DNA from 4 places in the Pseudomonas paeninsulae genome. Region 3 is predicted to be linked to each of the others. Evidence: predicted binding sites of a transcription regulator. Region 3 holds the regulator's gene; each other region holds the start of a gene.
The links. The regulator FliA, encoded in region 3, starts transcription of late flagellar genes. The targets are predictions, from matches to a motif close to CTAAAGTTTNNNNNNNNNNNGCCGNTAA.

Region 1: the regulator FliA is predicted to act here: its motif matches at 5,232-5,259, upstream of VCJ09_RS01295 (methyl-accepting chemotaxis protein).
Region 2: the regulator FliA is predicted to act here: its motif matches at 4,081-4,108, upstream of VCJ09_RS14315 (methyl-accepting chemotaxis protein).
Region 4: the regulator FliA is predicted to act here: its motif matches at 4,617-4,644, upstream of VCJ09_RS17235 (flagellar protein MotY).

Annotation. Positions count from the first base shown of each region.
Region 1 is NZ_CP141799.1:292,371-300,242, forward strand. It holds gene VCJ09_RS01275 (hypothetical protein) at 1-909, shown strand, start outside; gene VCJ09_RS01280 (FAD-dependent oxidoreductase) at 906-3,047, shown strand; gene VCJ09_RS01285 (DUF3047 domain-containing protein) at 3,047-3,757, shown strand; gene VCJ09_RS01290 (FAD-dependent oxidoreductase) at 4,065-5,138, shown strand; gene VCJ09_RS01295 (methyl-accepting chemotaxis protein) at 5,449-6,948, shown strand; gene VCJ09_RS01300 (glutamine synthetase family protein) at 7,456-7,872, shown strand, end outside.
Region 2 is NZ_CP141799.1:3,123,567-3,131,438, reverse strand. It holds gene VCJ09_RS14330 (di-heme-cytochrome C peroxidase) at 1-799, opposite strand, end outside; gene VCJ09_RS14325 (DUF3429 domain-containing protein) at 990-1,457, shown strand; gene VCJ09_RS14320 (hypothetical protein) at 1,643-2,257, opposite strand; gene VCJ09_RS14315 (methyl-accepting chemotaxis protein) at 2,266-3,900, opposite strand; gene VCJ09_RS14310 (undecaprenyl-diphosphate phosphatase) at 4,240-5,070, shown strand; gene VCJ09_RS14305 (alpha/beta fold hydrolase) at 5,159-6,127, shown strand; gene VCJ09_RS14300 (DUF1294 domain-containing protein) at 6,168-6,869, shown strand; gene VCJ09_RS14295 (MmcQ/YjbR family DNA-binding protein) at 6,875-7,228, opposite strand; gene VCJ09_RS14290 (DUF1993 domain-containing protein) at 7,310-7,816, shown strand.
Region 3 is NZ_CP141799.1:1,812,022-1,819,893, reverse strand. It holds gene VCJ09_RS08460 (chemotaxis protein CheA) at 1-1,116, opposite strand, end outside; gene VCJ09_RS08455 (protein phosphatase CheZ) at 1,128-1,916, opposite strand; gene VCJ09_RS08450 (chemotaxis response regulator CheY) at 1,936-2,310, opposite strand; gene fliA (RNA polymerase sigma factor FliA) at 2,447-3,193, opposite strand; gene fleN (flagellar synthesis regulator FleN) at 3,190-4,029, opposite strand; gene flhF (flagellar biosynthesis protein FlhF) at 4,138-5,439, opposite strand; gene flhA (flagellar biosynthesis protein FlhA) at 5,455-7,563, opposite strand; gene flhB (flagellar biosynthesis protein FlhB) at 7,864-7,872, opposite strand, start outside.
Region 4 is NZ_CP141799.1:3,729,413-3,737,284, forward strand. It holds gene VCJ09_RS17200 (MerR family transcriptional regulator) at 1-131, shown strand, start outside; partial or broken gene VCJ09_RS17205 (MMPL family transporter) at 197-769, opposite strand; gene VCJ09_RS17210 (diguanylate cyclase) at 889-1,128, opposite strand; gene VCJ09_RS17215 (hypothetical protein) at 1,050-1,301, opposite strand; gene VCJ09_RS17220 (GAF domain-containing protein) at 1,210-1,584, opposite strand; gene gloA (lactoylglutathione lyase) at 1,796-2,188, opposite strand; gene VCJ09_RS17230 (argininosuccinate synthase) at 2,325-3,542, opposite strand; gene VCJ09_RS17235 (flagellar protein MotY) at 3,699-4,583, opposite strand; gene pyrC (dihydroorotase) at 4,823-5,869, shown strand; gene rnt (ribonuclease T) at 5,866-6,543, shown strand; gene VCJ09_RS17250 (peroxiredoxin) at 6,643-7,245, opposite strand; gene VCJ09_RS17255 (bacterioferritin-associated ferredoxin) at 7,540-7,758, shown strand.

The sequences.
Region 1 (7,872 bases), 1.5 Mb from region 3:
GGCCCGGCGCTGTTCGACTGCGACAGCCTGTATGTGATCGGTGGTTTGTATGGCAATCGGCAAGCGCTGGTTGCGCTCGAAGCCCTGCTGGCCGACGAGCCGGGTGCGCGGGCGGTGTTCAACGGCGATGCCCACTGGTTCGACCGCGACCCGGTTATTTTCCAGGCCATCGAGCAGGGCTTGAGCGGGCACCTGGCCTTGCGCGGCAATGTCGAAACCGAACTCGGGCGTGCGCATGACAGCGGCGCCGGTTGCGGCTGCGCCTACCCGCTCACGGTAGACGACGCGCTGGTGCAGCGTTCCAATGCCATCCAGGCCGAGCTGAACCAGACCGTGCGCCACTTGCCGGGCATGACCGCGCGACTGGCCGCGCGCCCGGCGACTGCGCTGGTCAGCGTCGGCGGCCAGCGGGTGGCGATCAGTCACGGTGACGAACAGTCCCTGGCCGGCTGGAATTGCGCCCGCGAAGCGCTGGCCGAGCCTGAGCGTCAGCAGCAACTGGATCAGTGGCTGGCGAGTAATCGGCTCCGGGTGCTGGCCACCAGTCACACCTGCACGGCCGTGGCGTTGAACTTACCCCAGGCTGCGTTGATCAATAACGGCGCGGCCGGGTTGCCGAATTTTGCTGGCGGCCGCTATGGGCTGGTCAGCCGTATCGCCACCTCGCCGCACCCGGCAGCGCTGTATCGCTGCCAGCGCGATGGTCTGTTTATCGAGGCACTGCCGTTGAACTACGCTCACGACGCATTTCTTGCCGACTTCGACCGCCAGTGGCCAGCCGGCAGCCCGGCGGCGCGGTCTTATCGCTCCCGAATTCTTGGGGCCTGCGCGGAGCAACCGCAGCAGGCTCTGCTGGCCGGCTTCAGCCTGTGCCAAAGCCTCTGCGCACTGGAGGCGCTTGATCTATGAATAGTCGCAAACTGGCCTTGATGGGGCTGATCCTGGCTTTGCTCGGCAGCTTCTTTGTCTTTGACCTCGGTCAGTACCTCAACCTGGACACGCTCAAGGCGCAGCAGGCGGCGCTTAACGCCCAGGTCGCGAGCAATCCCTGGCAGGCGGCCGGGCTGTTCTTCCTCGCCTATGTCGCCGTCACGGCCTTGTCGCTGCCCGGCGCGGCGTTGATGACCCTGCTCGGTGGGGCGCTGTTTGGTTTGCTCGAAGGCTTGGTACTGGTGTCCTTCGCCTCCACGATGGGCGCGACCCTGGCCATGCTCAGCAGTCGCTTTCTGCTGCGCGACTGGGTGCGTGAGCGCTTCGGTCAACGCCTGGCCGGGATCGATGCCGGGGTCGAGCGCGAAGGCGCCTTCTACCTGTTCGCCCTGCGCCTGGTGCCGGTGTTCCCGTTCTTCCTGATCAACCTGGCCATGGGCCTGACCCGGCTGCCCGCGCGCACCTACTGGTGGGTCAGCCAGCTGGGCATGCTGCCGGGCACGCTGGTCTATGTGAACGCCGGTCGCGAACTGGGTCAGCTGGAGTCGCTGGGCGGAATTCTCTCGCCGGGGTTGCTCGGGGCATTCATCCTGCTCGGCCTGTTCCCCCTGATTGCGCGCAAGCTGCTCGGCCTGGTGCAGGCCCGGCGGGTGTATGCCGGCTGGCTCAAGCCCGATTCCTTCGACCGTAATCTGCTGGTGATTGGCGCCGGTGCCGGAGGCCTGGTCAGTGCCTACATCGCCGCGGCGGTGAAGGCCAAGGTCAGCCTGATCGAAAAGCACCAGATGGGCGGCGACTGCCTGAACACCGGCTGCGTGCCGTCCAAGGCGCTGCTGCGTTCGGCCAGGCTGGCCCATGAGCTGAAGCAAGGCGAGGCGCTGGGCTTCAGCGGCGTGCGCGGCAGCGTGGATTTTCCCGCGGTGATGCAGCGTATTCAGCGGGTGATTGCCGACATCGCACCGCACGATTCGGTCGAGCGCTACAGCGGGTTAGGCGTCGAGGTGATCCAGGGCGAAGCCAAGCTCACCTCGCCCTGGACCGTGGAGGTGGGCGGCCAGACCCTGAGTAGTCGCAGCATCATTATCGCTGCCGGCGCGCGCCCGCTGGTGCCGAAGATCCCTGGTGTCGAGCTGGTGCAGGGCTACACCTCGGATACCATCTGGAACCTGCGCGAGCAACCGCGCTGGCTGTTGGTGCTGGGCGGCGGGCCGATCGGCTGCGAGCTGGCCCAGGCCTTTCAGCGCCTCGGCAGCCAGGTGATCCAGGTCGAACTGGCCGAGCGCCTGTTGCCGCGCGAGGATGCCGATGCCAGCGAACTGGTCCTCGCCAGCCTGCAGGCCGACGGCGTGGATGTACGCCTGCAGCACCGTGCCGAGCGCTTCGAACTGGTCGATGGCGAGCAGCGCATGATTGCCCGCCGGCTCGACACCGGCGAGGAAGTGACCATCGCCTTCGACTGCCTGCTGCTGGCCCTCGGCCGGGTGGCCAATGTCAGCGGCTACGGGGTCGAGGAGCTGGGCCTGGTGGTGCGCCCCAACGGTACCCTGGAAACCGACGAGTACCTGGCCACGCGCCTGCCCAACATCTATGCGGTGGGTGATGTCACCGGGCCTTATCAGTTCACCCATGTCGCCGCGCACCAGGCCTGGTACGCCGCGGTCAATGCGCTGTTCAGTGGCTTCAAGCGCTTCAAGGCGGACTACCGGGTGATTCCCTATTGCACCTTCACCGACCCGGAAGTGGCGCGGGTCGGCCTCAGCGAAGGCGAAGCCAAGGCGCAGAATATTGCCTATGAAGTGACCCGCTACGGCCTCGACGACCTCGACCGGGCGATTGCCGACGAGGCCGCCCATGGCTATGTGAAGGTGCTCACCGTACCGGGCAAGGACAAGATTCTCGGTGTGACCATCGCCGGCGAGCATGCCGGCGAGCTGCTCGCCGAATACGTGCTGGCGATGAAGCACAACCTTGGGTTGAACAAGATTCTCGGCACCATCCACAGTTACCCGACCATGGCCGAGGCCAACAAGTACGCGGCCGGCGAATGGAAGCGCGGCCATGCACCGCAAGGGCTATTGCGCTGGGTCGAGCGTTTCCATGCCTGGAGACGAAACTGATGCGTGCACTGCTGCTCGGTCTGGCGCTGCTGGCACCGCTGGCTCAGGCGCAGAACGCGCTGACGGCCTGGACCGCCGGGCCGCCGCATGACGAGTGGTCGGCGCCCTGGCGCCTGGCGGATATCCCTAAACTCAAGCCTTCGGCGCGCAGCCTGGTCGAGCAGGACGGGCGCGCCGTCTTGCGCATCCAGGCCGACGCGGCAGCCGGCGGCTTGCTGCATCCGCTCGATCTGCCCGGCGACCAGCCCTGGCAGCTGAGCTGGCAATGGCGCAGCGAGCGGCACTTGGCCAAGGCACGCTTCGCCACCCGTGAGGGTGACGACTATGCCGCGCGGGTCTATGTGTTGCTGGATTACCCGCTGGCCAGCCTGCCGTTCCTGACCCGACAGAAGCTGCGTCTGGCGCGCACCTTCTACGACTCCAGCTTGCCGGCGGCGACCCTCAGCTACGTCTGGGACAACCGCGTGGCCCCCGGTACCCATGCGCGCAGCGCCTACACCGAACAGGTCGAAATGCTCGCACTGCGTGGTCCAGAAGCGCCGCTCGGGCAGTGGCTGACGGAGAGCCGCGATCTGCGCGCCGACGCCATCGCCGCCTTCGGCAGCGCGCCGCGGCGTATTCTCGGGGTGGTCTTCGCCGCCGACAGCGACAACACCGGCGAGTCGGTCGAGAGTTATTTTGCCGAGCCGCAATTGCGTGTCAAACCCTGAGAGCGGGTGAAAAAACTCTCGCTGACTGCGGCCGCTGCAAATTTGGCAGCCCGTCCGTGCGAAGGGCAGCCCGGGCGGCGTTCCGTTCGGAGCGCAGCGACAACCCGCCAGCTTTATGCCGCGCCGCTGAACCACGGTGCACTGCCTACGGCGATACACCCTCCGGATCGGCAAAAACACCCGCTGCTGTGTTGCGCTCGATATTTTCACAACTGTTGAGCGCATCTATCGCCTGACGACAGACGAGGTGCTTAGCCTTTACCATGCAGCACTGTTTCAGCCGTAAATCAATGGAATCCTCGGTTCGATGAACCACTACTTGCTATTGATCGGTGCCGGCCACGCCCACCTCGGCGTATTGCGCCGTTGGGCGCGGGTCGAGCGGCCGCCTGGGCGCATTGCCCTGCTCAGCGCCGGGCATGAGGCCTGGTACTCGGGCATGCTGCCGGGCTTGCTGGCCGGGCGGCACGTCGCCGCGGATTGCCAGATCGAACTGGCGCCACTGTGCCGGGCGGCCAAGGTCGAGCTGATTGTCGGCGCAGCCGAAACACTGACTGCCGTGCAGCAACAGGTGCAACTAGCCGATGGCCGCAGCCTGAATGCCGATTGGCTGTCGTTGAATGTGGGCGGTCAAGTCGCCTGCCCGCCGCAACAGAGTGCTGGCATGCAGGTGCTGGCGGTCAAACCCTTCGCCGACTTTCTCAGCGGTTGGCAGAACTGGCAGGCGGATCCGCAGCCAGTGGCGATTCTCGGTGGTGGCGCGGCCGGGGTCGAGTTGGCCCTGGCCTTGGCCGATCAGGTGCCGCAGCTGGCCCTGTTCTGCCGCGGTCCATTGCTGGACGGACACTCGGCGGGCCTGCGCATGCGCGCCCTCGGCCATTTGCGCCAGCGCCGCGTGCGGGTGCGCGAAGACTGCCCGATCAGCCGCATCGACGGCGACTGCCTGACCAGCGGGATGGCGCCGGTCTGGCGTGGCCCGCGCCTGCTCCTGGCCAGTGGCGCACAGGCCTTGCCCTGGCTGACGCAGAGCGGCTTGGACTGCGATGCAGGCGGCTTCGTGCAGATCGCAGCGACCCTGCAAAGCCACTCCCATCCGCACATTTTTGCCGTCGGCGATTGCGCCAGCCTGCCTGGTGCGCGCAAGAGCGGCGTGTATTCGGTGCGTCAGGCGCCTGTGCTGGCGGCCAACCTCAACGCGGCGCTGCGTGGCTTGCCGCTGCGCGACTATCACGCGCAGCGGCAGAGTCTGGCGCTGCTTGCCACTGGCGATGGCGGCGCCTTGCTCAGTTGGCGTGGCTACAGCGCCGATGGGCAACTGTTCGGGCGCTGGAAGGATTACCTCGACCGCGGGTTTATCCAGCGCCATCGCCTTTCCGGTTAGCCGTGTGCGACCAAAGTGTCATGGTCTGGCGTGGCTAAGAGTGATCGAATCAACCTCCGCTGCGCGGGGTTGCCGAGACCGGCTGCTGGTCGTCTACAGATAGTCCCGCACCTGCCGATTCAGTGAGTAGGCGAGTGATTCGCCCGCAGTGCGCGTACGGCTCAGGCACTTGAGCGGCAGCTGCGCGAGTAAGGCTGCAGTTGGCCCCGGTTTCGCCAGAATAAAAACGATGAGGTCCGTCATGAGCACTGCCGTTACCCGCTCTCCCACCGCCTGCGTCATGCACATACTCGGGCTGGTCGCCGTGATCATGACCTACCAGCAATTCCAGCTGCCTGGCTACCTGAGCATTGGCTTGTTCCTGCTGCTGGCCCTGTGGCCCTGGTTCGGCCCCTGGCGGCGTGGCGACGCTGCGGCGTCGGCAAATAGCGCGGCGAGCACGGATTTCGCCAAGCTGAGCCAAAACCTGTCGCAGCACACCTGCCATAACGCCTTGTCCGCCGCCCAGGTGGCGCATGCGGTGCAGCAACTGGCCGATAAACTCAAGTCGCAGTTGCTCGCGGTCGAGCAGATCAGCCAGGGTGCCGACGCGATCACCCACACCGAACAGGACAGTGCCCGGCGTGCCGAACAGACCCTGAAGTCAGCGCAGACCGTGCGTCAGAGCAGTGCCGACGGTCAGCAGGCGTTGCTCCAGGCGATTGCCCGGATGCAGCGCTTGAGCGCGCAGACGGCGGCCAGCCGCGAGTTGATCGACGGCCTGAGCAGCCGCACCGAACAGATCGAGAAGGTTACTCAGGTGATCCAGTCGATTGCCAGCCAGACCAACCTGCTGGCGCTCAATGCCGCCATCGAAGCGGCGCGCGCCGGCGAGCAGGGCCGTGGTTTCGCGGTGGTCGCCGATGAGGTGCGCAATCTCGCCGCGCGCACCGCCACGGCCACCGAGGAAGTCGGCCAGATGGTCAGCGATATCCGCCAGCAGAGTACGGCGGTAGTGGCGCATATTCAGGAACAGGCCAGTGAACTGGATCAGACCGCGCAGCAGGTCGAGGAGACTGGCGGGCAGTTGCACGGTATCGCCGAGCTGGCCGTGGATGTGGAAAACCAGGTGGCGCAGATCAGCGCCGGCGCCGCGAGCAATCACGAGCGTCTGGCCAGCCTGTTCGTCGCCGTCGAGCAATTGCGCGGCGACGTGCATGCCAGCGAGGCGCAGACCCGTCAGCTGGGAGATGCCGCCGGGCGCCTGGTCGGCCAGGCCGAGACCGTCAGCGAGCAGCTCGCCGCGGTGGGGCTGGACGATTATCACCAACGCATCTATGACCTTGCCTGCGAAGGAGCCGCGAGCATCGCCGCCCAGTTCGAGGCCGACATCCTGGGCGGCCGGGTTGGCCTCGACGACCTCTTCGACCGTCACTACCAGCCGGTTCCGGGCAGCTTTCCGGCCAAGTACCAGACCCGCTTCGACCGCTACGCCGATCAAGTCTTGCCGGCGCTGCAGGAACCGCTGCTGGCGCGCCACGAAGGTCTGGTGTTTGCCATCGTCAGCACCCCGGAAGGCTACGTGCCGACCCACAACAATGCCTTCAACCACCCGCCCAGTGGCGATCGCGTACGCGATACGGCGAAGAGCCGCAGCAAGCGCCTGTTCAACGACCGTACCGGCATCCGTTGCGGCAGTCACCAGAAACCCCTGCTGCTGCAGACCTACATGCGCGACACCGGCGAGCTGATGCACGACCTGTCCGTGCCGATTCAGGTGCAGGGCCGCCATTGGGGCGGCTTGCGCCTGGGTTACAAGCCGGAGCCCTAGGCGCTTAGCGCCTTCCCGCGGCCCTTCCTGCGGCCTGCATCGCCGCGAGGGCGGGCGATGGGACATGCCGCAAGCCGTCAGCCACGGGCGCGGCCCTTGCACCAGAGCAACCGCTTGGCCACAGGCGCTTTGCGTGCAGGCAGCTAACCTGCAGTCGAGTCGAATGTTTAGCGCTGCCACAACTGAACATGTGAAAAGTCGGATTTAACTGTCACTTGGCTCTGTGCGAGCCTCTTCAGTCATGAGTTCCCCCCTGAGTTGTCTGTTTCGGCCCCTGTTCTTTCCGTCTCGACGGGAACGACTGTTCTTCGGCGCCGATCGGCTCAGTCCGTTGCTGCCTGAAATCCTCGCGTTCTGGGCGTTATGGCATTGCCGTCATGCCCGCCCACCGGATAGCGCTGTCGTTCTAGTCTGAATAAGTCGACTGCACCCGTGTGCAGCCCTTCCGATGATTGTGTCCGGCCGCCATCGACCGGACGTGCGCCCCTTGGCGCTAACGAGAGCCCCATGCCATTCGCCTCCGTGCAAGATGCCCAGGAATTCCTGGCGCAACACCCCGATATCGAACTGTTCGAGCTATTCATCCTCGACGCCAATGGCGTGCCGCGTGGCAAATTGCTGCACCGCGACGAGCTGCTTGCCGTGTATGCCACTGGCCGGCCGTTGCCGAGCACCATCCTCGGCCTGAGCATCAACGGCGATGACGTCGAGGACACTGGCCTGGTCTGGGAGGTTGGCGACATCGACTGCCGCGCCTACCCACTGGCCGGCAGCCTGACCCGCATGCCCTGGCGGCAGATTCCCACCGCCGCGGTGCAGGTCAGCATGCACCCCAGCGAAGGCATGCCGGCCACAGTCGCTGACCCACGGCACCTACTGTCGCGGGTGATCGATGGACTCAAGGCCGAGGGCTACCACCCGGTG
Region 2 (7,872 bases), 1.3 Mb from region 3:
TGACCGGGGCGTTCGCGACCCTGTAATTACTGGCGTCGATAGCATCACCGAAGACGCTGTTGGCGATGCGGCCAAAGGCATCGGTACGGCCAAAACCTTCCTCGGTCGGGTAGAGGCCGCGATGCCAGTCGTTGAATGCCGTACCGAGCAAGCGATCAAGTACGACTTTGACGTCCTGGCGCAGTTGATCACGGTCTTGCGGGTAGCGTTCACCGAGTACGGCCTTGGCAAAACGCTTGAATTTAAAGGGATTATAGTAAGTGAAGGCCATGCTCATGCCGAGTGACTGGCCAAAGCTGCCGCCTCTCAACGTAGGCACGGTTGAGGCCAATGAATGCAGCGCTGCGCCTCCATCGATCCTCACGGCCTGTCCTTGATAGCGCAACTCGCCGGTATGACAGGCCGCGCAGCTTATATCCAGGTAATGAGTGGACGTCTCGCTATCTTCATGGCGGGCAAAGCCAACAGGCAGATTGGCGGGGTTGAATTCTGTCGGCTTCTGGTCGGGATCGACTAGAAAGCCAAAGCGCGCCAGGTAGTCGGGCGCAGAAAATTTGTCTCTACTCAGGGGTAACTCAAGGGCGCTGAACCAGTCGTAACGCAAGCCTTTAACTTGAGTGCCCTGAGGTGTGTAGTAATACGTCTGGCGCTGCTCGTCGCTCCATTGGTTAAGGTAGTGGAGCTTGTCCGGCTTCTGGTAACTGGGTAGGTTGGGGTAGGCAATGAAGTAGAAACCCAGAGCCAGAGCGCAAACCAGAAGCACTAGGAACCCGCTGGCAACTATACGGAGCACACGCATCAGACACTTCCTTGTTGCGTTCTTGTTTTCTGACTTTATGCCAAGCTGGATGGTTGATGGCAAGCTGCCTTTACTAATTTTTCTCAGGCTGGAAAGCCTGGGCTGTTCCATTGCTAATACTTGGCCTTTGCTCAACACATGGATAAGTAGCAGACGGTCGTGGCATTAAACCGAAAGTCAGGAGTAGGCAATGCACCCCTTTGAGGCCGAAAAACCACCGCAGTTGGCAATTTTGCTCGGTTATGCCGGGTTGCTACCCTTTGTTAGTGGTGCGCTGGGAATCTGGGTGATTCCATTGGGTTGGCGTCCCTTCGTTTTAGAGGCGTTGCTGGATTTCGCAGCCTTGATCCTGGCTTTTATGGGGGCGATCCATTGGGGCCTGGCGATACGGGCCGAGGAGAGCGATGAGCAAGCGCAGATTCAGTTAGGCTTGTCGGTGATTCCGCCATTGCTCGGCTGGTTGGCTATTTCTGCAGGAATGCCAATGGGGTTGGCCCTGCCGACACTTCTGATCGCGTTCGTAGGTCTTCATTTTGCTGATGTGCATGCGGTCAAGTTGGGGCTGGCTCCACGCTGGTACTCGAGCTTGCGTATGCCGCTAACCGTGGTTGTCTCACTCAGTTTGTTATTGGCCTGGGCCAGTGTGTTGGTTGCATGAATTCAGTGCGTCGCTGATGTATGCCCGCGCGACTCGAGCCGTTGCCCCCAGTCGTAGTGAAAGCCCTGATCGCGTTGTCTCGGCTGGCCAAGTCCTGAGGGACTGCTCATCGTCATTAGAGTCAGCCGGGGTTGGTGGTCTAGCTGGATGAGCCGGTATCTAGCGTTGTGGGAGCGGACCTGGCGCTAACACGCCAGACTGTCAGCTTGGCGATAGAGCATTAGCAGTTTACGGGTGATGGTCTGCTGAATATCGTCGCGCTCGAACGTGGACAATCGGCTGAGGTGGCTGACCTGCAAGCGGTGCAAGTGGATATATGGCATCTGTTGATCAAACTCGCGCAGATCACCTTTCATCATGATGGGCAGAAAAACGTCGCCGGCTTTCTTCTGATTGCTGATGATTTGCGCCAATGCGCGCTTGAACGGCATGGTTTTCGGCGCGGAGCCACCGTCTGTTATCCGTGTGGATAACAGCAGGCCCGGTTTCCCCAGTACCACGCCCGGCAATACGCAGAGCCCGGTTTTGCGTACTGCGTGTGCTTCGATGCCATGCAGGGTGTCATGGAACGCATAGGGGTTGGGCAGTACCACCATTTTGCGTCCCTGATCGTGGGGGAAGTGCAGGTTGTAATTGGTGTAGAGCTGACGCACGGATTCGGAATAGACGCACAAGCGGTTTTCGAACAACTTGATGAAGCTCTCAGCCAGCTCGCGTCGAGCCATGCTGTCCAGATCCCAGATCAAATCCTGATTCTGCGGTCGGTCGAGGTCGACTTCCTGATGTTCCATGCCGCTCATTCATTCCCTCATACGCGAAACTGGCCCAGTAATTGATTGAGCTGCTCAGCCAGTTGGCCCAGGCGTTGGCTGGACTCGCTGGATTGTTCAGCAGCGAGTGCGTTGCTGTGTGCTAAACCGGCTGCCTGGGTGACATTCTGGTTGATATCTTCAACCACCTGCGACTGCTGTAGTGTGGCACTGGCGATCGAGGCGTTCAAACCGGTGAGGTTGCGCAGCGATTGGGCAATTTGCCCCAGGCTCTCACCGGCCAGGCTGGCTTGCTCGACCGTGAGCTGTGACGCGCGGCTGCTTTCATTGATGACTTTCACTGCAGCTTCGGAATTGCCTTGCAAGCGCTCGATCATACCCTGAATTTCAGCGGTCGATTGCTGGGTGCGTTGAGCCAGCAAACGCACTTCGTCGGCGACCACGGCAAAACCGCGACCTTGTTCGCCAGCGCGGGCGGCTTCGATCGCAGCATTGAGGGCGAGGAGGTTGGTCTGTTCGGCAATCGAGCGAATTACTTCCAAAACGCTGCCTATCTGCGTGCTTTCTAGAGCCAGCTTTTGAATCACCTCCACCGCCTGATTGATCGTGCCAGACAGTTGGCTGATCTGGCGCAGGCTGGCGTCGATGTTCTGCTGGCCTTGGCTCGCCTGGGCTTCGGCGGCATGTACTTCGCTCGACGCATGTTCGGCATTTTTCGCGACGTCTTGTACGCCATAGGTTACCTGGTTGATCGCGGTGGCCACGAGTTCCATCTGCTGAGATTGCTGCTGACCATGCTGCTGGGCCTCACGGGCAATGCTACCGAGCGAGCGAGCGGCTTGATCGAGTGCACCGGCAGAGTCGAGTGACTGGCGGATCACGTGGCGCAATTTTTCGGTAAAGGCATTGAAGTGTCTGGCCAAGGCGGTCAGTTCGTCATTGCCGTTGGTATCCATGGAGTGGGTCAGGTCGCCTTCACCGTTGGCGATGTTGGCCATGGCGTCGACCTGCTCCTGCAGGGGCCGGGCAATACTGCGCGAGATCAGGGTTACCAGCAGGGTCATCAGCAGAGCGATCGCAATGCCGATAGCGAGTGCGCGTAAGGCTTGTGCCTGGAACTCCTCCTGCACGTCATCGACATACACGCCCGAACCGATGATCCAACCCCAGGGCTGGAACAAGCTAACGTAGGAAACCTTGGCTATCGGGTCGCTCGAGCCTGGCTTCGGCCAGCGATAATGCACTGGGCCGGCGCCCTTGGTTTTGCTGATCTGCACCATTTCATTGAACAGCGCCTTGCCGTCCTGATCCTTGACGGCGGAAAGGTTCTGTCCTTCGAGTTTGGGGTTGGTTGGATGCATGATCATGGTTGGCGTCTGGTCATTGATCCAGAAATACTCCTGGCCGTCGTAGCGCAGGCCGCGGATCACCTCAATGGCCTGTTTCTGCGCCTCCTCGCGACTGAGCGTAGTGGCTGCCTCGAGGCTGTGGTAATGGGCGAGAATGCCTGCCGCGCTCTGTACCACGTGCTGGGTCTTCTCTTCTTTGGCGGCATACAGGTTGCGATTAACCTGTTGCAGCATCAACGACCCGAGGATGAACAACATGGCGATGGCGACAACGAGAATAAGCCACAAGCGACGGCTAATAGGCAGACTGCGTAGGCTGTTCATAGAAAGGCTCTCTCGGTTCTTGATCTGGGGGGGCAGGGCGCGTCCCTTATATACGGAATGCACCACTGGTTGTTCTAGACCATCCGCCAATTGGCTTGAGGCGTTGGGCGATGCCGAAATTTCCTCGAATCTGCATCAGTTGGCTCTAATGCAGACAATAAAACCTGGGTCTCTGATAGCATTTCGGCCGCGCAGGCCAAAACCTGAGGGTTTCCCGGCTTTTCCTGTTTATTAGGACCGAAGCACAGGGTCTGAGTCCGACAGCCGTTCAAGTGTTGATGGTGTTTCACATAATTTATGTCGTTCGTGCGGTGCATACCGCGCGCCTTAGGAGTGTTGATGGATCTTTGGACCGCCGTGCAGTCGTTTATTTTGGGTGTTGTCGAGGGTATTACCGAGTTTTTGCCGATTTCCAGTACGGGTCATCAAATCATAGTCGCCGATCTCATCGACTTTTCCGGTGAGCGGGCCATGGCGTTCAATATCATTATCCAGTTGGGCGCGATCCTGGCGGTGGTTTGGCAATTCAGGCGCAAGATCATCGAGGTGGTGGTTGGCTTGCCGCGGGAGGCAGAAGCGCAACGCTTCACCGCCAATCTGCTAGTTGCCTTCCTGCCCGCGGTGATTCTCGGTGTGAGCTTTGCCGATCTGATTCATCAATACCTGTTCAATCCGATTACTGTCGCTGCAGCGCTGATAGTGGGTGGCGTGATCATGCTCTGGGCTGAGCGGCGTGAGCATGTTATCCACGCCGAAAGCGTCGACGATATGACCTGGAAGGATGCGCTGAAAGTCGGCTTTGCCCAGTGTCTGGCGATGATTCCGGGCACCTCGCGCTCGGGCGCGACGATTATCGGCGGCCTGTTGTTTGGCCTGTCACGCAAGGCGGCTACCGAGTTCTCCTTCTTTCTGGCGATGCCCACCATGGTCGGCGCGGCGGTGTTCTCCGGCTACAAGTACCGCGAACTGTTCCTGCCTGCGGATCTGCCGGTGTTCGCCATCGGTTTCGTGACCTCGTTCATCTTCGCCATGATCGCCGTGCGTGCACTGCTCAAGTTCATCGGCAGCCATAGTTATGCGGTATTCGCTTGGTATCGCATCGGTTTCGGTCTGCTGATTCTGGCGACCTGGCAGCTGCATCTGATCGACTGGAGTACCGCCCAAGGTTGAACGTGTAAGGCTGTATTCGGCGGATTGATAAAAGGCGCGCTGCTTGGCGCGCCTTTGTCATAGTGATGCCCGCTCATGGAGGCCTGTTATGAATTCGCTGGAACACCAACTGCTCGACGTCAACGGCATCACGCTTAGCCTCTACAGTGCAGGTCCTGCGGATGGACGTCCGCTGTGGTTGCTGCATGGTTTTCCCGAATGCTGGCACTCCTGGCGTCAGCAGATCGGTCCATTGGCGGCGGCTGGTTATCGAGTGCTGATTCCGGAAATGCGTGGCTATGGGCAAAGCAGTGCGCCGCGTGATCCAGCGGCTTATGACCTGATTACCGTGTGTGGCGATATCCAGGCAGCCATGGATCTGCTCGGGCACAGCGAGGCGTGCGTGGTCGGCCACGATTGGGGCGCGCCGATTGCCTGGCACCTGGCGTTATTGGCGCCGCAGCGGGTAAAAGCAGTGGTTGGCATGGCCGTGCCATTTGGCGGGCGGCCCCGGCAGCCCGCGATTGACATGATGCGTCAGCACTATGCCAAGCGCTTCCATTACATCCTGCACTTCCAGCAACCCGGTGTTGCCGAGCAGGAAATGGACGCCGATATCCCGCGCACCCTGCGCATGATGATGCACAACACCTCTGCCGCCGTACCCAAGGACTTTTTCCTGCAGGAAAAGCCTGCGGGTGCCGGGTTGTTCGACGGCATGCAGGACCCCGGCATATTGCCGCTTTGGTGCGATGTCGAGGCGTTCAACCACTACCTGCAGACCTTCACTGGACGCGGTTTCCATGGCGCACTCAACTGGTACCGCAACTTCGAACGCAACTGGAAGCGCACCGAGGCGTTGGCTGACAAGCACATCGAACAACCGGCGATGTTCCTGCTCGGCGACAAGGACCCGGTTGGCACCCTGGAAGCCTACACCCTCAAGCAGATGCCCAAGCGCATCGCGAACCTGGAACAACATCTGCTGAGCGATTGCGGTCACTGGATCCAGAACGAACAGGCCGCCCAGGTAAATCGGCTATTGCTGGCGTTTCTCACGCGTCACTACGCCGCGTGAGCCCGCTAGAATAGATCCTTTTAAGTTAAGGACTGGCGTCATGGAACAGCGCGGGCTGTTGCGCAATTGGGACGACGACAAGGGCTTTGGCTTTATCCAGCCGCAGCAGGGCGGTGGCGAGGTGTTTGCGCATATCTCGGCGATGCGTGGCGATCGGCGTCCTGTAGCCGGCGACCAGGTGCTGTATATCGCTGGCAAGGACCGGCAAGGGCGTCTGCGCGCCGAGCATATACGCCTGGCGGGCGATTTGGCGCTCGATCAGCCGGCCATCCGGCGGAAGCCGCGGTCCGCCAAACCGTCACCTGCGCTGGTGCGAAAACCCAGTCAGCCAAGGGCAAAACGCGAGGCCTCTGGACCGATTCAGAACCTCGGCCTTAAGTCGTTGCTGTTTGCCGGATTGGGCGGCCTGCCGCTATTTGGCGCACTGCAACTGCTGCTGAGTGCGGGCTTGATCTGGGCGCTGGTGGCATATGCCGCCGCTAGCCTGATCAGCTTCGGGCAATACTGGCATGACAAGGCCCGTGCGCTGCATGGCGGCAGGCGTATCCCGGAGAACAGCTTGCATCTGGTCGAGTTGCTGGGCGGCTGGCCCGGCGCGTTGTTGGCTCAGCAGATCTTTCGCCATAAAACCCGCAAGGGGTCTTATCAGCTGCTGTTCTGGACGATTGTCGCAGCACACCAGGCGTTCTGGTTCGATTGGCTGGTGCTGGACGGTGCCTATTTCGGTGCCGTGCTGGGCTAGATCAATCACAGGTCGAGGAGCAGGCCCACTTGCAGGCGTTTGGGCAGCCTGCGTACCACCAATTGGTGCGAGCGGGTCAGCAGTTGCCACAGTTCGTCGTCGCCAAGGGGCGGGTGTGCGCAACTCATGCTGATCCAGTGCGCCCGCGCCAGATAGGGCGCCGGGCGGATGCCGGGGCGGTCGACGTAACCAAGGAACAAATCGCTGTCGACCTTGAACGCCAGTTCATGGCCGAGAAAATTGAGGATGGCGAACATCTTGTTGCCCGCCACGGAAAACACCTGGTTGTTGCCCCACTTGAAATCTTCGCGGGCACCGGGCAGTTGCAGACAAAAAGCGGCTATTTCCTGTTGTTTCATGTGCCTCGAGCCTTGTTGCGGGTTCTCTAGCTAAGCTAGCAGAGTGTTGGCCCAACCTTCAGCCCCGATGGAGATTTCCTTATGTCGCTGTCCATGTATGACGCCTCGCTTGCGCAGTTCATTCGTATGCTTGGCAACCTGTCGGCCATCCTGGATAAAGCCGAAGCTTACGCCGCTGAGCGCAAGATCGAGGCGAGCGTGCTGCTCAATGCGCGCCTGGCGCCGGATATGCTGCCCTTGATAAGCCAGGTGCAGATCGCCAGCGACAGCGTCAAAGGCTGCGCCGCGCGTCTGGCCGGTATCGACATCCCCAGCTATGTCGACAACGAAAGCAGCTTTGCCGAATTGCAGGCGCGTATCGCCAAGACCCAGGCATTTCTCGGCAGCGTTACTGCGGTGCAGCTCGAGGGCAGCGAAGGCAAGTCGATCACCCTGAACTTTCCGGGTCTGGAGTTGCAGTTCACGGGGCAGGAGTACTTGCTGCATTTCGTCCTGCCGAATTTCTATTTTCACCTGACCACCGCCTACGCGATCCTGCGCCACAACGGCCTGGATATAGGCAAGATGGATTTCCTCGGCCGACCTTGAGTCCCCAGGCGCCGTAGTGCCCGTTACTCAGGAACGTGCGGCTGTCCCGGTAAGGC
Region 3 (7,872 bases):
CAGGCGCACCAGACGGTTACGCACCAGCACCAGCTCGCCGACCATGTTCATAATCTCGTCCAGACGCGCGGTATCCACCCGTACGGTGGTTTCCGCTTCGCTGGGTGCTGGCGCCTTATCGGCGACGGCGGCCGTCGGTGTCGGCGCTTTCAGCGGAACAACCTTGGCTGCGGGTTTGGCCAAGGGCTGAGCGGCAACTGCGGGTTTAGCCGGAGCGGCAGCCGCTGCTGCGGCGGGCGCCTTGGCGATCGCGGCCGGCTCGACAAACTTGCCCTTGCCATGTAGCTGATCGAGCAGCGCCTCGAACTCATCGTCGCTGATCTCGTCGCCAGACGCCGGTGCAACGGGCGCTGCGATCGATGCACATGCCACGGCCACTGCAGGTGCAGGTGCAGGTGTAGGTGCAGCGAACTGGCCCTTGCCATGTAGCTGGTCGAGCAGCGCCTCGAACTCATCGTCGCTGATCTCGTCACCAGGCGCTGGCGCCACGGGCGTTGCGATCGACGCAGATGCCACGGCCACTGCAGGTGCAGCGAACTGCCCCTTGCCATGCAACTCATCGAGCAACGACTCGAACTCGTCATCGCTGATTTCGTCACCGCCTGCGTTTGCGCTCGCCACCTTGCCAGGCGACTCGGTCAGCGCATCGAGTAACTGCTCGAATTCGCTGTCGGTGATATCGCCAGAAGCGACCTCGGCAACGGGCTCTTCGACCGCAACGGCCGCAGCCGGCTCGGCCAGACGCGCCAGGGCTGCCAACAGCTCTCGCGTGGCCGGTGTCGGTGCAACGCGCTCACGCACTTCAGTGAACATGCCATTGACCGCATCGAGTGCTTCCAGCACTACATCCATCAACTCGGAGTCGACGCGCCGCGCACCCTTGCGCAGGATGTCGAAGACGTTTTCTGCGATATGGCAACATTCCACCAGCTCATGGAGCTGGAGAAAACCGGCACCACCTTTGACGGTATGAAAACCGCGAAAAATAGCGTTGAGCAGATTCATGTCGTCCGGGCGGCTTTCAAGCTCCACCAACTGTTCGGACAATAGTTCAAGAATCTCGCCGGCCTCCACCAGGAAGTCCTGGAGGATTTCTTCATCGGCGCCGAAGCTCATATGACGTGCTCCTAAAATCCCAGGCTGGAAAGCAGATCGTCGACATCATCCTGATTGGATGCGACGTCTTCACGCTTATCGGCATGAATCTGCGGACCTTCACCGTGGGAAGGCTCTTTTTGTTGTTCTTGTTCAGCACGCAGCACGGCGTGGTCATGCTCGATACCGGCAAAACGGTCGACCTGACTGGCCATCAGCACCAGTTTGAGCAAGTTGCTTTCCACTTCGGTGACCAGTTGCGTCACCCGCTTGATCACCTGGCCAGTCAGATCCTGGTAATCCTGCGCGAGCAGAATATCGTTGAGCTGGGCCGACACCTGAACGCTGTCGCGCTCGCTGCTGGCGAGAAACAGTTCAATTCGCTTGGCCAGGTCACGGAAACCATCGGCGCCCATTTCCCTTCGCATGAAGCGGCCCCAATCGGCACTCAGGCTCTGTGCCTCGGCGCCGATACCGTTAACCAGGGGCGAACTCAGTTCAACCAGATCCATGGTGCGATTGGCCGCTTTCTCGGTCATCGTCACCACATAATTCAGGCGCTCGGTAGCGTCGGTGATTTGCGACACTTCTTTGGCGTGCGGCACCCGTGGATCGAGCTGGAAATTGACGATGGCGTTATGCAACTCGCGCGTCAGCTTGCCGACCTCGTGATACAGACCACGGTCGCGAACCTTGTTGATATCGTTGATCAGTTGCACCGCTTCGCCAAAATTGCCGTGTTCCAGGCTTTCCACCAATTGGCGCGCGTGAATTTTCAGGGTCGACTCAAAGTCACCCTGAGCGGAATCGTCATGTTCCATAGTGCCCTCGCGGCAGACATCAGCCGTTGACCCGCTCGAAGATTTTTTCAATCTTTTCTTTCAGCACTTGGGCTGTGAACGGTTTAACCACATAGCCATTCACCCCGGCTTGTGCGGCCTCGATGATCTGATCGCGTTTCGCTTCAGCGGTCACCATCAGCACCGGCAACTGCTTCAGACGCTCGTCTGCACGTACCGCACGTAACAAGTCGATCCCGGTCATGCCTGGCATATTCCAGTCAGTCACCAGAAAATCGAAACTGCCGCTTTGCAGCATCGGCAGTGCAGTGGTGCCATCATCGGCTTCCGCGGTGTTGGTGAACCCCAAGTCGCGCAGGAGGTTCTTGATGATCCGGCGCATCGTTGAAAAGTCATCAACGATGAGGATTTTCATGTTTTTGTCCAAGTCGACCTCCGTACAGTCCCAAACGAACCCAGCACCTGGGCACGCTTTTAATCGTGAAACCGGCCTGACAGGCCGCTGCAAAACTACTTCACTAGATTTTCCAACGGCCTGCTGATTTAACTGATCAGCTCGCTCGCCATTCCCCCAGTCGTGCCCGCAAGCGTGCGGCACACTGACTATGCAACTGACTGACGCGCGATTCGCTAACCCCCAGAACCTCACCAATTTCCTTGAGATTCAGTTGTTCGTCGTAATACAGCGACAACACCAACCGTTCCCGCTCGGGCAAGTGGCTGATGGCATCGGCCAATGCCGCCTGGAAACGCTCGTCCTCCAGCTCCCGCGAGGGCTCTGGGTGAGTGGAGCTGACGTCTTCGTGCAGCCCGCCATGCTCGCCGTCCTGCAGCAAATCGTCGAAGCTGAACAACCGGCTGCCCAAAGTGTCGCCAAGGATGCCGTAGTAATCCTCGAGACTCAATTGGAGTTCGGCCGCAACCTCTTGATCTTTAGCGTCGCGACCGGTTCTTGCTTCAATTACCCGAATTGCGTCGCTGACCATACGGCTATTGCGATGCACCGAACGCGGCGCCCAATCGCCTTTGCGCACCTCATCGAGCATCGAGCCGCGAATGCGAATACCGGCGAACGTTTCGAAACTGGCACCTTTACTGGAGTCGTATTTCTTCGAGGCTTCGAGCAGGCCAATCATCCCGGCCTGGATCAAGTCATCCACCTGCACGTTGGCCGGCAAGCGCGCCAACATGTGATAGGCAATCCGCTTGACCAAGGGCGCGTGGCGCTCGATCAACTGGTGCTGGGCGTCTTGTGTCTGAGCCTTGCTGTACATACGGAGTCCAGAAGCTGCTGTCATATGGCCGTATCCGCGGCAGGTTGCTGCACCAGGCGCTCGACGAAAAATTCCAGATGGCCGCGCGGATTGGCCGGTAGTGGCCAGGCATCGACTTTCTGGGCAATCGCTTTGAACGCCAGGGAACTCTTCGAGCGCGGGAAGGCTTCGTAGACCGCACGCTGTTTCTGCACGGCCTTGCGTACCGACTCATCGTAAGGCACCGCGCCGACATATTGCAGCGCGACATCGAGGAAGCGGTCGGTAACCTTGGTCAGCTTAGCAAACAGGTTGCGGCCTTCCTGTGGGCTGTGCGCCATATTCGCCAGGACGCGGAAACGGCTCATGCCATGGTCGCGGTTGAGCAGCTTGATCAGGGCATAGGCGTCCGTGATCGAGGTCGGCTCGTCACACACCACCACCAGCACTTCCTGGGCGGCGCGGACAAAACTGACCACCGAGTCGCCAATACCCGCGGCGGTATCGACAATCAGCACATCGAGGTTGTCGCTGATGTCGCTGAAGGCTTGAATCAGGCCGGCATGCTGCATGGGCGAAAGCTGCACCATGCTCTGCGTGCCTGACGCAGCGGGAACCACCCGAATGCCGCCGGGGCCTTGCAGCACCACGTCGCGCAGTTCGCACTCGCCACTGATCACATCGGCCAGCGTCCGCTTGGCAGTGAGGCCCAGCAGCACGTCGATGTTGGCCAGCCCCAGGTCGGCGTCCATCACCATCACCCGCCGACCGAGATCAGCCAGCGCCAGCGCCAGATTCACCGACACATTGGTCTTGCCGACGCCACCCTTGCCGCCGGTCACCGCAATCACCTGTACGGGATGCATACCCATGTTATCTATACACCTTGTCTGACTTCGACTGGGACCATGTGGCTGCTGGTACTCCGCCAATCCACCGCCGGGCACCACGCATCGCCGCATATTGCTTAATCATTGCCGCAATGGCCATTAACCGGCGCGCCGCGCCGGATGTTGATAAAGCCCGGCGAACATCTCGGCCATTGTATCTTCGCTCGGGTCCTCGGCGCTTTGCAGTCCCACCGCACGGCTCACCAGTTGATGGCTGCGCGGCACCTGCAAATCATCCGGAATCCGTGGCCCATCAGTGAGATAGGCTACCGGTAGACGCTGGCCAATAGCCAGACCTAAAACCTCGCCGAGGCTAGTGGCCTCATCCAGCTTGGTCAGGATGCAGCCGGAAAGACCGCAGCGCTTGTAGCTGTGGTAGGCGGCCTTGAGCACCTGGCTCTGGCTGGTAGCCGCCAGGACCAGGTAATTCTTGGCCTTGATGCCGCGACTGGCCAGGGTTTCCAGCTGCATGCGCAGGGCGGGATCGCTGGCCGGCAAACCGGCGCTATCGATCAATACCACGCGCTTGCGCGCCAGGGGGGCCAGAGCCTGGGTCAGCGACTGACCGGGGTCGACCAGGGTCACCGGTACATTGAGGATACGCCCCAGGGTCTTCAGTTGTTCCTGGGCGCCAATCCGATAGCTGTCCAGACTGACCAGGGCAACATGCTGAGCGCCATACTTGAGCACATAACGCGCAGCCAGCTTGGCCAGGGTTGTAGTTTTACCCATACCAGCAGGACCGACCAGGGCAATCACCCCGCCCTCTTCCAGCGGCTCCTGCTGCGGCGTTTGAATCGCATGGGCCAGGTGAGCGAGCAACATGCCCCAGGCCTGGCGCGGCTCGGCGACATTCGCCACACGCTCGAGCAACACCCGCGACAACTCGGCGGGCAAGCCCATGCGCTGCAGACGCCGCCAGAGATTGGCCTGCTGCGGCCGACGCGTCTGCATCTGCCCCCAGGCCATGGAGCCCAGCTGCCCTTCGAGCAACTCGCGCAAACCGTGCAACTCGGAGCGCATGGCCTCGAGCGCGCCCTGGTCGCCGCTGGTCATTGGCGCTGGCGCAGCCGTACGCAGGGCGGTATCCAGATCGTCGAGCGGCGCCACCGGCTCTTCGGCGAACAGCTGGCGGTCCTTGCTGGCGTCAGCTTGGGTACGTGTGACCAGCTCGGCCTGCGCCGAGGCGATACGGGCTTGCGTCTGGCGCAACTCGGCTTCCAGCGCCGCGTTCGGTTGCCGAGCAGGGGCGGCGGGTATCTGGTAGTCCAGTGCGGCGGTCAGCTCAACACCGCCGGCAACCCGGCGGTTACCGATGATCGAGGCGTCCGCGCCCAGCTCATCGCGAACCAGCTTCATGGCTTGGCGCATATCGGCAGCGAAAAAGCGTTTGACCTGCATGGCCTGTTACCTCGGTTAATTCTGTCCCACCGTAGCGACGATGGTGACCTGCTTGTTGTCCGGGATTTCCTGGTAAGCCAGCACATGCACACTCGGCACTGCCAACCGTGCAAACCGCGAGAGCATCGCCCGAACCGGTCCGGCTACCAGCAGGATCACTGGCTTGCCGAGCATTTCCTGGCGCTGCGCTGCTTCCACCAGGGAACGCTGCAGCTTCTCGGCCATGCCCGGCTCCAGGAGGATTCCCTCCTCGGAGCCTTGACCGGCCTTCTGTAGACTGTTTAGCAATATCTGTTCCAACCTTGGCTCAAGGGTGATCACAGGCAGCTCCAGCTCTAGTCCCACGATGCTTTGCACGATGGCCCGAGCCAAGGCGACCCGCACTGCCGCGACCATCGCGGCGGGATCTTGACTCTTCGGCGCCACGTTGGCGATGGCTTCGGCGATGGTACGGATGTCGCGCACCGGCACCTGTTCCTGCAGCAGCGCCTGCAGCACCTTGAGCAGGGTCGACAGCGACACCAGGCCCGGCACCAGCTCCTCGGCCAGCTTCGGCGAACTTTTCGCCAGCAACTGCATGAGCTGCTGCACTTCCTCGTGACCGAGCAGCTCATGCGCATGCTTGTGCAAGACCTGGTTGAGGTGGGTCGCGACCACCGTACTGGCATCGACCACGGTGTAGCCCAGCGATTGCGCCTGATCGCGCTGGCCCGGGTCGATCCATACCGCTTCCAGGCCGAACGCCGGATCTTTGGCGGCAACCCCGTTGAGGGCGCCGAATACCTGACCCGGATTGATCGCCAATTCGCGATCCGGGTAAACCTCGGCCTCCGCCACGCTGACGCCCATCAAGGTCAAGCGATAGGCGCTGGGCTGCAGATCGAGGTTGTCGCGGATATGCACCGAGGGCATGAGAAAGCCCATCTCCTGCGAAAGCTTCTTGCGCACGCCCTTGATCCGCGCGAGCAACTGGCCACCCTGGTTGCGGTCGACCAGCGGAATCAGCCGGTAGCCGACCTCCAGGCCGACCATGTCCACTGGCATGACATCGTCCCAGCCGAGTTCCTTGACCTCCTGGGCGCGCTGGGCCGGCAGCAGCTCCTGCTGACGTTGAACCTCATGCACTTCCTCTTCCTTGACCTGGCGCTGCTTGTTGGCGATCCAATAGGCGCCGCCGGCGGCAACCAGACCGAGACTGATGAAGGAAAAATGCGGCATGCCGGGCACCAGACCCATGGCGATCATGATCGCCGCCGCCACGGCCAGGGCGCGCGGCGAGGCGAACATCTGCCGATTGACCTGGGCGCCCATGTCTTCCGAACTGGAGACGCGGGTGACCATGATCGCCGCGGCGGTCGACAGCAGCAGCGAGGGAATCTGGGCGACCAGGCCGTCGCCAATGGTCAGCAGGGTATAGACCTTGCCTGCATCGGCAAAACTCAAGTCGTGCTGGAAGATACCGATAGCAATGCCGCCGATCAGGTTGATGAACAGAATCAACAGGCCGGCGATAGCATCGCCACGCACGAACTTGCTGGCACCGTCCATCGAGCCGTAGAAATCAGCCTCCTGGGACACTTCGGAGCGGCGTATCTTGGCTTCCGCCTGTTCGATCAGGCCGGCATTCAGGTCCGCGTCGATGGCCATCTGCTTGCCAGGCATGGCGTCCAGGGTAAAACGCGCGCTGACTTCGGAAATCCGCCCGGCACCCTTGGTCACCACCACGAAGTTGATGATCATGAGAATGGCGAACACCACGATACCGACCACATAGTTACCGCCGATCACCACCTCACCGAAGGCCTGGATCACCTGCCCCGCCGCGCCATGACCGTCATGGCCGTTGAGCAATACCACGCGGGTGGACGCGACGTTCAGCGCTAGGCGGAGCAAGGTTGCCGCCAGCAAAATAGTCGGGAATACCGCGAAATCCAGCGGACGCAAGGCATAGATACCGACCAGCAGCACCACGATTGACAGGGCGATGCTGAAGGTAAACAACACGTCGAGCAGGAACGGCGGAATCGGCAGCATGACCATGCCGAGCATGACCAGCAGCATCAAGGGGATGCCCAGATTGCCCTGACGCAACCCCGACAGATTGCTGCGCACGTTGCCGACCATTTGTGAGCGATCTACTGCCACATCCCTACCCCAGCCAATTCAATCTTTTGACGCTATTCGCGCCTTTGCCAAGGGGTTTGCAAGAAGCTGTCCAACTTTTCCTGCGCCATTCAAGGGTGGGTTAGCCGCTGAGTCGATATTCGCTCAAGACCGCTGTTTGGGTGCGGCGTGACCCATCGCGGCGTCGGGCCTGCTGACGCCCCGTTGGCTTACGCGGCGCGCGAAGGGCTTGGCTGCCTGCCCCACCGCATGCGCCGCTAACCCAACCGACACCGCTCAGCCTGTGCGGCCCGCCCCACCCTACTCGTC
Region 4 (7,872 bases), 1.9 Mb from region 3:
TTGATTCCATGCAGCAACTTTACCAAGGCCTAGTGGACTTCGAACAGAACCTGCATGGCGCAAAAGAGCAATGCCATTTTGCTCAAAACAGCGATCAAACAAAAAAGAATCTTCCCGAACTACAGAGCTAGGTCATCTGCTAGCGGTGCTGAAAAAGCCGACTGCATCGGCAGTGGTTTTTTCCGCTGGAGGCGGCCTAGACCGCCGCCTCACCAGCAGCCGGATAGCTCTCTTGCGTTACCGGCATCACCTTGGCGAAGAACCACGGCGAGATCAGCGTCACCACCAGAATGGTCATCACCTCGCTGATAAACAGCGCTAGCGCCACCAGCCCACCCATATCGATGATCGGCTTGTAGTCGGAAAACAACAGCGCCAGGAAGCCGACCGAGAAAATCACCACGTTGATCACGGTCGAGCGCCCGACACTGTGCATCGCTTCGAGTATTGCCGCGTCGATATGCATGCCGCGCTGTACGAATAGCTTGATCCGCGAGATCAGATGCACCGCGTAATCGACTACCCCAACGACCAGGAAGGTGACCAGCGCGGTGCCGATATTCAGTTCGATCTCGAACAGATACATGCAGCCGTACAGGCTGACCGAGGTGGTCAACAGGGTGAACATGCCGAGCAGGCCCAAGCGCAACGAGCGCAACCAGAACATCATCATCAAGGTAACCACCAGTAGCGCCAGGGTGAAGCTGAGCACCTGGCCGCGGGCGATTTCCTGGAGCACCCCGGTCCAGATTACCGGCGTACCCGCATGCATCGGCTTGGGTCAGTAATTGCTACAACCCCTCACCCACCTGCAAGGAGGACTCGGCGATGCCGACACTCAGTGGCAACGGCCGGCCACTGCGGCGACGGAACTCATCAGCGCCTGATTCAGGCGCTGCAACAGCTGTTCGCTGCTGTTGTAATGGCAAGCTCGTCGCCACCCAAGCGCGCCGCCACATCGCCGGAGCGAAACACGCCCTTGAGCACCTGCGCCGCATCGACCAGCATGCGATCACCACCATCATGGCCAAAGCTGTCATTGTCCCGCGTCAGGTAATCCAGATCGGCATACAGCAGCAGGCTTCGCCGCTGACGCCGCCATGCCGCCAGCAGCTCGCGTTCGGCCAATAGCAGGAAGTCGCGGCGGTTATACAGCCCGCGGTCAACTCGTCGATCAGAAAGAGCTGGCGCACGGCCTGCTCGGCGCGCTCACGCTCGGCGATCTCCGCATGCAGGCGCTGGTTGGCCTCGGCCAGTTGCGCCGTGCGCTCCTCGACCCGGCGCTCCAGCTCGGCATACACCTGGATATTCTCCAGGGCGACCGAGGTGGAGTCGGCCAGGGGTCTGCAGCATCTCGACCTCGGCCGCGCTGACCCTATGCTGCCTGGCCCAGTAGGCGCCAATAGCCCCTATGGGTTCCGGAGCACGGATAGGCACCATAACCAGGCTCTTGACGGAGGTTGGCCAATAAGCCGCATGGGGGATGCGCGGGTCAAAATAGATGTCTTCGATGACCGCGGCCTGACGGTTGAGCATGCTCCAGCCGCTGATGCAGGCCTGCAGGGGGAAACGCTGCCCCTCCACAAGGGGCTGATGGCGCCATAGGCCCCGACCAGTTCACGCGCCGCATGGCGAACCACCGGCGCAACAAGCAACCAGGCGCTTTGCCAAGGACAGCTCCTGCACGGACTGGATCAGCCTCCGTGCATAGTTCTCGCTCGTCATGGAACACCCTGTCTGACGAGCTATATAGCTATGAAATAGCTAAGTCTTTACTGATACGGAATAGCAGTTCTCAGTCTGCACGCCGCGGCGATAACAGCTCGATTTTGTAGCCGTCCGGGTCTTCGACGAAGGCCAGGATACTGCTGCCGTGCTTCATCGGCCCCGGCTCGCGGGTGATCTTGCCGCCACGGGCACGGATGTCGTCACAGGCCTTGTACACATCCGCCACTTCCAGGGCGATGTGACCGTAACCAGTACCCTGCTCGTAGGTGTCGACGCCCCAGTTATGGGTCAGCTCGATCACGCTGTTGTGCGCTTCGTCACCGTAGCCGACGAAGGCCAGGGTGAACTGGCCGTCCGGATAGTCCTTGCGCCGCAACAGGGTCATGCCCAGCACGTCGGTGTAGAAGGCGATGGATTTATCCAGATCGCCGACTCGCAGCATGGTGTGCAGCAGTCTCATCAGGTTTCTCCTCATTCCTGGCCGTTGGTAACGGTCTGTAGAAAGCACAACCCCGGCCAGTGGCCGGGGTTGGCGAGCGCTTTACGGGAGCGAGTTTGCTCGCGATCACTCACGAGCAGATACACCGCTCACGTTATCAGAGCAGCTTACGGCCCTTGCCCGCCGCGATCCGCATGCGCAGCGCGTTGAGCTTGATAAAGCCACCGGCATCGGCCTGGTTGTACGCGCCGCCGTCTTCTTCGAAGGTGGCGATATTGGCATCGAACAACGAATCGTCGGACTTGCGCCCGGTGATGATCACGTTGCCCTTGTACAGTTTCATGCGTACCACGCCGTTCACGTTGGCCTGGGAAGCGTCGATCATCTGCTGCAGCATCAGACGCTCTGGGCTCCACCAGAAGCCGTTGTAGATCAGGCTGGCGTATTTCGGCATCAGCTCGTCTTTCAGATGCGCGACTTCGCGATCCAGGGTAATCGACTCGATGGCGCGGTGGCCCTTGAGCATGATAGTGCCGCCGGGGGTCTCGTAGCAGCCACGTGACTTCATGCCGACATAGCGGTTTTCGACTATGTCCAGACGGCCGATGCCGTTCTCGCCGCCGATGCGGTTCAGCTCGGCCAATACGGTAGCCGGGCTCAGCTCCTTGCCGTCGATGGCGACAATGTCACCGGCGCGGTAGGTCAGCTCGATATAGGTCGCAGTGTCCGGCGCAGCTTCAGGGGACACCGTCCACTTCCACATGTCTTCTTCATGCTCGGTCCAGGTGTCTTCCAGCACGCCGCCTTCATAGGAGATGTGCAGCAGGTTGGCATCCATGGAGTACGGCGACTTCTTCTTGCCGTGGCGCTCGATCGGGATTTCGTGCTTGGCGGCGTAGTCCATCAATTTCTCGCGCGACAGCAGATCCCACTCGCGCCATGGGGCGATGACTTTCACACCTGGCTTGAGCGCGTAGGCGCCCAGTTCGAAACGTACCTGGTCGTTACCCTTGCCGGTGGCACCATGAGAGATGGCGTCGGCGCCGGTCTCGTTGGCGATCTCGATCAGGCGCTTGGCGATCAGCGGACGGGCGATGGAGGTGCCCAGCAGGTACTCGCCTTCGTAGACGGTGTTGGCGCGGAACATCGGGTAGACGAAGTCGCGGACGAATTCTTCGCGCAAGTCGTCAATGTAGATTTCCTTGACGCCCATGGCCTTGGCCTTGGCGCGTGCCGGCTCGACTTCCTCGCCCTGGCCGAGGTCGGCGGTGAAGGTCACCACTTCGCAGTTATAGGTGTCTTGCAGCCACTTGAGGATCACGGAAGTGTCCAGGCCACCGGAATATGCCAGGACTACCTTGTTTACGTCGGCCATGCCAATCAACTCCACGGGGTTGTTCGGGAAAACCCGTGATTCTACTGGTCACGCAAGATGATTTACAGCACTGCGACAGTCTGTGACGACGAAGCGGCACAGCCGGCAGTCGGCCCGCCCCACTCGCAGCGATTGAGAGCGCCGCTGCAGGTAGCGCTACAGCGGGGTTTCAGGCGTTTCATCCGCCTCGGCAACCCGGGCCAACCCCATGGTTACCCGGCGATTCTTCGCCCGATTGGCCTGACTGTTATTCGGCGCCAGCGGGTAACGCTCGCCATGAAAGCGCAAGGTGATCTGCTCGGCCGACACGCCATTGGCTTGCAGATACTCCATCACCGCCAGGGCGCGTCGCCGCGACAGATCACGATTGGTCAGGCGATTGCCGCTGTTATCGGCATGACCGTCGAGCTGGATACGATTGACGCTGGGGTCGGCCTTGAGATAACTCAGAATGATGTCCAGCTTGGCCTTGGCCTGCGGCGCCAAGTCCACACCCCCGCCTGGGAAGCCGACATGGGATTGGCGGATTTGTTCGAAATTGACCGGCAACAGCTTGGCCGTACACGCCAGGTAATCGTTGTAGGCCTTGCGAAACCTGACCGGCAGCAAGCGCACTTCAAGGCTATCGCCAGCCTGCCGGGTGCGATGGCGGATCAACGGGCTACGCCCCTCAAGCAAGCCGGTGAGCAGACGACTGGCCTGCTCCTGAGTGCTACTGAAAGGCATCTCCCCGTCGCCAACCCTGACCGCCCCCAGGTTGATATCGCCGCGCCCTGGCTGCCAAGGGGCAGCAGCCGCCAGCAGCGTTGCCGAACCGACGCCCAGCCAGCGTTCAGGTACCTGCAGATTAAAGGTCGCCTGCTCGCCAGCCCGGCGCACGAAGATTCCTGCACCGAAGTCGGTGATCGGCTGGCTCAGGCGGCACTCGAACTGATCACCCGCAACCGCCCACTCGACCTTTTCCAAACGGGTCTGGAAGGTGATGGCTAGCGCTGGCTGACTGGCCAACAAGCACAATAGGGCGAGTGAGGACGAACGCACGGAAGACTCCAGGAAATACCACGTACCCCCTGACTATCGGTGCCGCCGGGCAAAACTTGAGGCTTACATTGAGCCAGCAGGCTCAGCGAAACCGGCGCGCGCACCTGGATTTCCGTTTGCACGGTTGTTCGACCTGGTTTTAACCGCGACAGCTCATCGCACACGAGCCGCTTTCGGCGTGCCCTGACAGGGCTTTTCCGGTAGCATTCCCGGCACGTTATGCCCGCCTGGAAACATCCATGACCGACCACCTCACTTTGCTGCGTCCCGACGACTGGCATATTCACCTGCGCGATGGCGCCGTGCTGCCACACACAGTCGCAGACGCCGCCCGGACCTTCGCCCGCGCCATCATCATGCCCAATCTGGTACCGCCGGTACGCAATGCCAGCGAGGCCGATGCCTACCGCCAGAGGATTCTCGCCGCACGCCCGGCAGGCAGTCGTTTCGAGCCCTTGATGGTGCTTTACCTCACCGACCTGAGCAGCCCGGCCGATGTGCGCGCCGCCAAGGCCTCGGGCTTTGTGCATGCCGCCAAACTCTACCCGGCCGGTGCCACCACCAACTCCGATTCCGGCGTGACCAGCATCGACAAGATCTTCCCGACCCTCGAAGTCATGGCCGAAGTCGGCCTGCCACTGTTGGTGCACGGCGAAGTGACGCGCAGTGAAGTCGATGTATTCGACCGCGAAAAATTCTTTATCGACGAGCAACTGAGCCGGGTGGTCGAGCGCTTCCCTACCCTCAAGGTGGTGTTCGAGCACATCACCACCCGCGACGCAGTCGAGTTCGTCAATGCCGCATCGGCCAACGTCGGCGCAACCATCACCGCCCATCACCTGCTGTACAACCGCAACCACATGTTGGTTGGCGGTATCCGCCCGCACTTCTACTGCCTGCCGATTCTCAAGCGCAACGTGCACCAGGAAGCCCTGCTCGACGCCGCCACTAGCGGCAACCCGAAATTCTTCCTCGGTACCGACTCGGCGCCACATGCACGGCACGCCAAGGAAGCCGCCTGCGGTTGCGCCGGTTGCTATAGCGCCTATGCCGCCATCGAGCTGTATGCCGAGGCGTTCGAGCAGCGTAATGCCCTGGACAAACTCGAAGCCTTCGCCAGCCAGCATGGCCCCGACTTTTACGGCCTGCCGCGCAACAGCGAGACCATCACCCTGATTCGTCAAGACTGGGTCGTACCTGGCGAACTACCGCTGGGCGATCAAACCGTAATCCCGCTGCGCGCTGGTGAAAAACTGCGCTGGCGCCTGCTGGAGGAAAACGAGTGAGCGGCGAACATTTCGACACCGAACTGGATCACCCTAATGCCGGCAGCGGCTCGCGTCATCCGATGGCGGAACGCTTTCGCGGCTACCTGCCGGTCGTGGTGGACGTGGAAACCGGCGGCTTCAATTGCGCCACCGATGCCCTGCTGGAAATCGCCGCCACCACCATCGGCATGGATGAAAGCGGCTTCCTCTACCCCGAGCACACCCTGTTTTTCCGCGTCGAGCCCTTCGCCGGCGCCAATATCGAACAGGCGGCCCTGGACTTCACCGGGATCAAACTCGATCATCCGCTGCGCATGGCCGTCAGCGAAGAACACGCGCTGACCGAGATCTTCCGTAGCCTGCGCAAGTCGCTGAAATCCAACGGCTGTAAGCGGGCGATCCTGGTGGGGCATAACAGCAGCTTCGACCTCGGCTTCCTCAATGCCGCCGTCACGCGCTGCGACATGAAGCGCAACCCCTTCCACCCCTTCTCCAGCTTCGACACCGCCACCCTCGCCGGCCTTGCCTACGGTCAGACCGTACTGGCCAAAGCCTGCCAGGCCGCCGATATCGACTTCGATGGCCGCGAAGCCCACTCGGCGCGCTACGACACCGAAAAAACCGCCGAACTGTTCTGCGGCATCGTCAACCGCTGGAAGGAAATGGGCGGCTGGCACGACTTCGACGACTGAAACCTGTGTTCAATCTGTAGGACGACAGCTCGCTGGCTCCTACAGAAAAACCACAAAAAACCGGCAGCGAGCCGGTTTTTTTGTGCCACGCAGAATGCCTTACAGGCTGTCGGCGTTCTCGGCCAAATACTTGGCCACACCTTCCGGCGAGGCGGTCATGCCTTTGTCACCTTTCATCCAGTTGGCCGGGCACACTTCGCCATGCTCTTCGGTGAACTGCAGGGCATCGACCAGACGCAGCAGCTCGTCCATGTTGCGGCCCAGCGGCAGGTCGTTGACGATCTGCGAACGCACAACGCCATTCAAGTCGATCAGGAACGCGCCCCGGAAGGCCACGCCGTCTTCGGACTCGACGTCATAGGCCTTGCAGATTGCGTGATTGATGTCGGCCGCCAGAGTGTACCTGACCGGGCCAATGCCGCCCTTGTCTACCGGGGTATGGCGCCAGGCATTGTGGGTGAAGTGCGAGTCGATCGACACGCCAATCACTTCGACGTTACGCTCGCGGAACTCGGGAATGCGGCGATCCAAAGCGATCAGCTCGGATGGGCAAACGAAGGTGAAGTCCAGCGGATAGAAGAACACCAGGCCGTACTTACCCTTGATTGCCGAGGACAGGCTGAAGCTGTCGACGATTTCGCCATTGCCGAGCACCGCAGCAACATCAAAATCAGGGGCTTTCTTACCGACGAGTACGCTCATTGAATATCTCCTTGAGTCATGGGGATCAGGTGCGAGCCAATTTAACCTTGAAGCCGCCTGACGGCAGCATGATGACAACGCCCGCACCACCAGGGCCGGCCATCATACACCGCGATTTTCAGCCTCGCCCACCGCTTTACCGACCCCCGGCCCGGGGCGTTTGACCCACCCCACCTCGACCGTTCGCCTGCGGCACAGGACTTAGAACGCCAGCCTGAAATATAGTTTTGACAAGCATTCTCATTAGCATTAGTATCCAACTCAACAACCACTGCCATGCGACGAGTCTTATTTATGTACGTCTGCCTCTGCGAAGGTGTCACCGACAACCAGATCCGCGACGCAATCTTTGCAGGTTGCTGCAGTTACCGTGATGTTCGCACGACCCTCGGTGTCGGCAGCCAATGCGGCAAATGTGCCTGCCTGGCCAAGCAAGTGGTTCGCGAAACCCTCAGCGAAGTGCAGAGCAGTCAGGTCGCCTTGGCCTATCCAGCGAATTTTGTCGCGGCCTGAGTCAGACGATGTAAAACAACCGGGCCTCGCGTCCGGTTTTTTATGTCCGCAATTCAAGAGCTTAGGCTCTGGATGCGGAGGAAAATCGTTCTTGTTAATATTTATTTCTGCCTA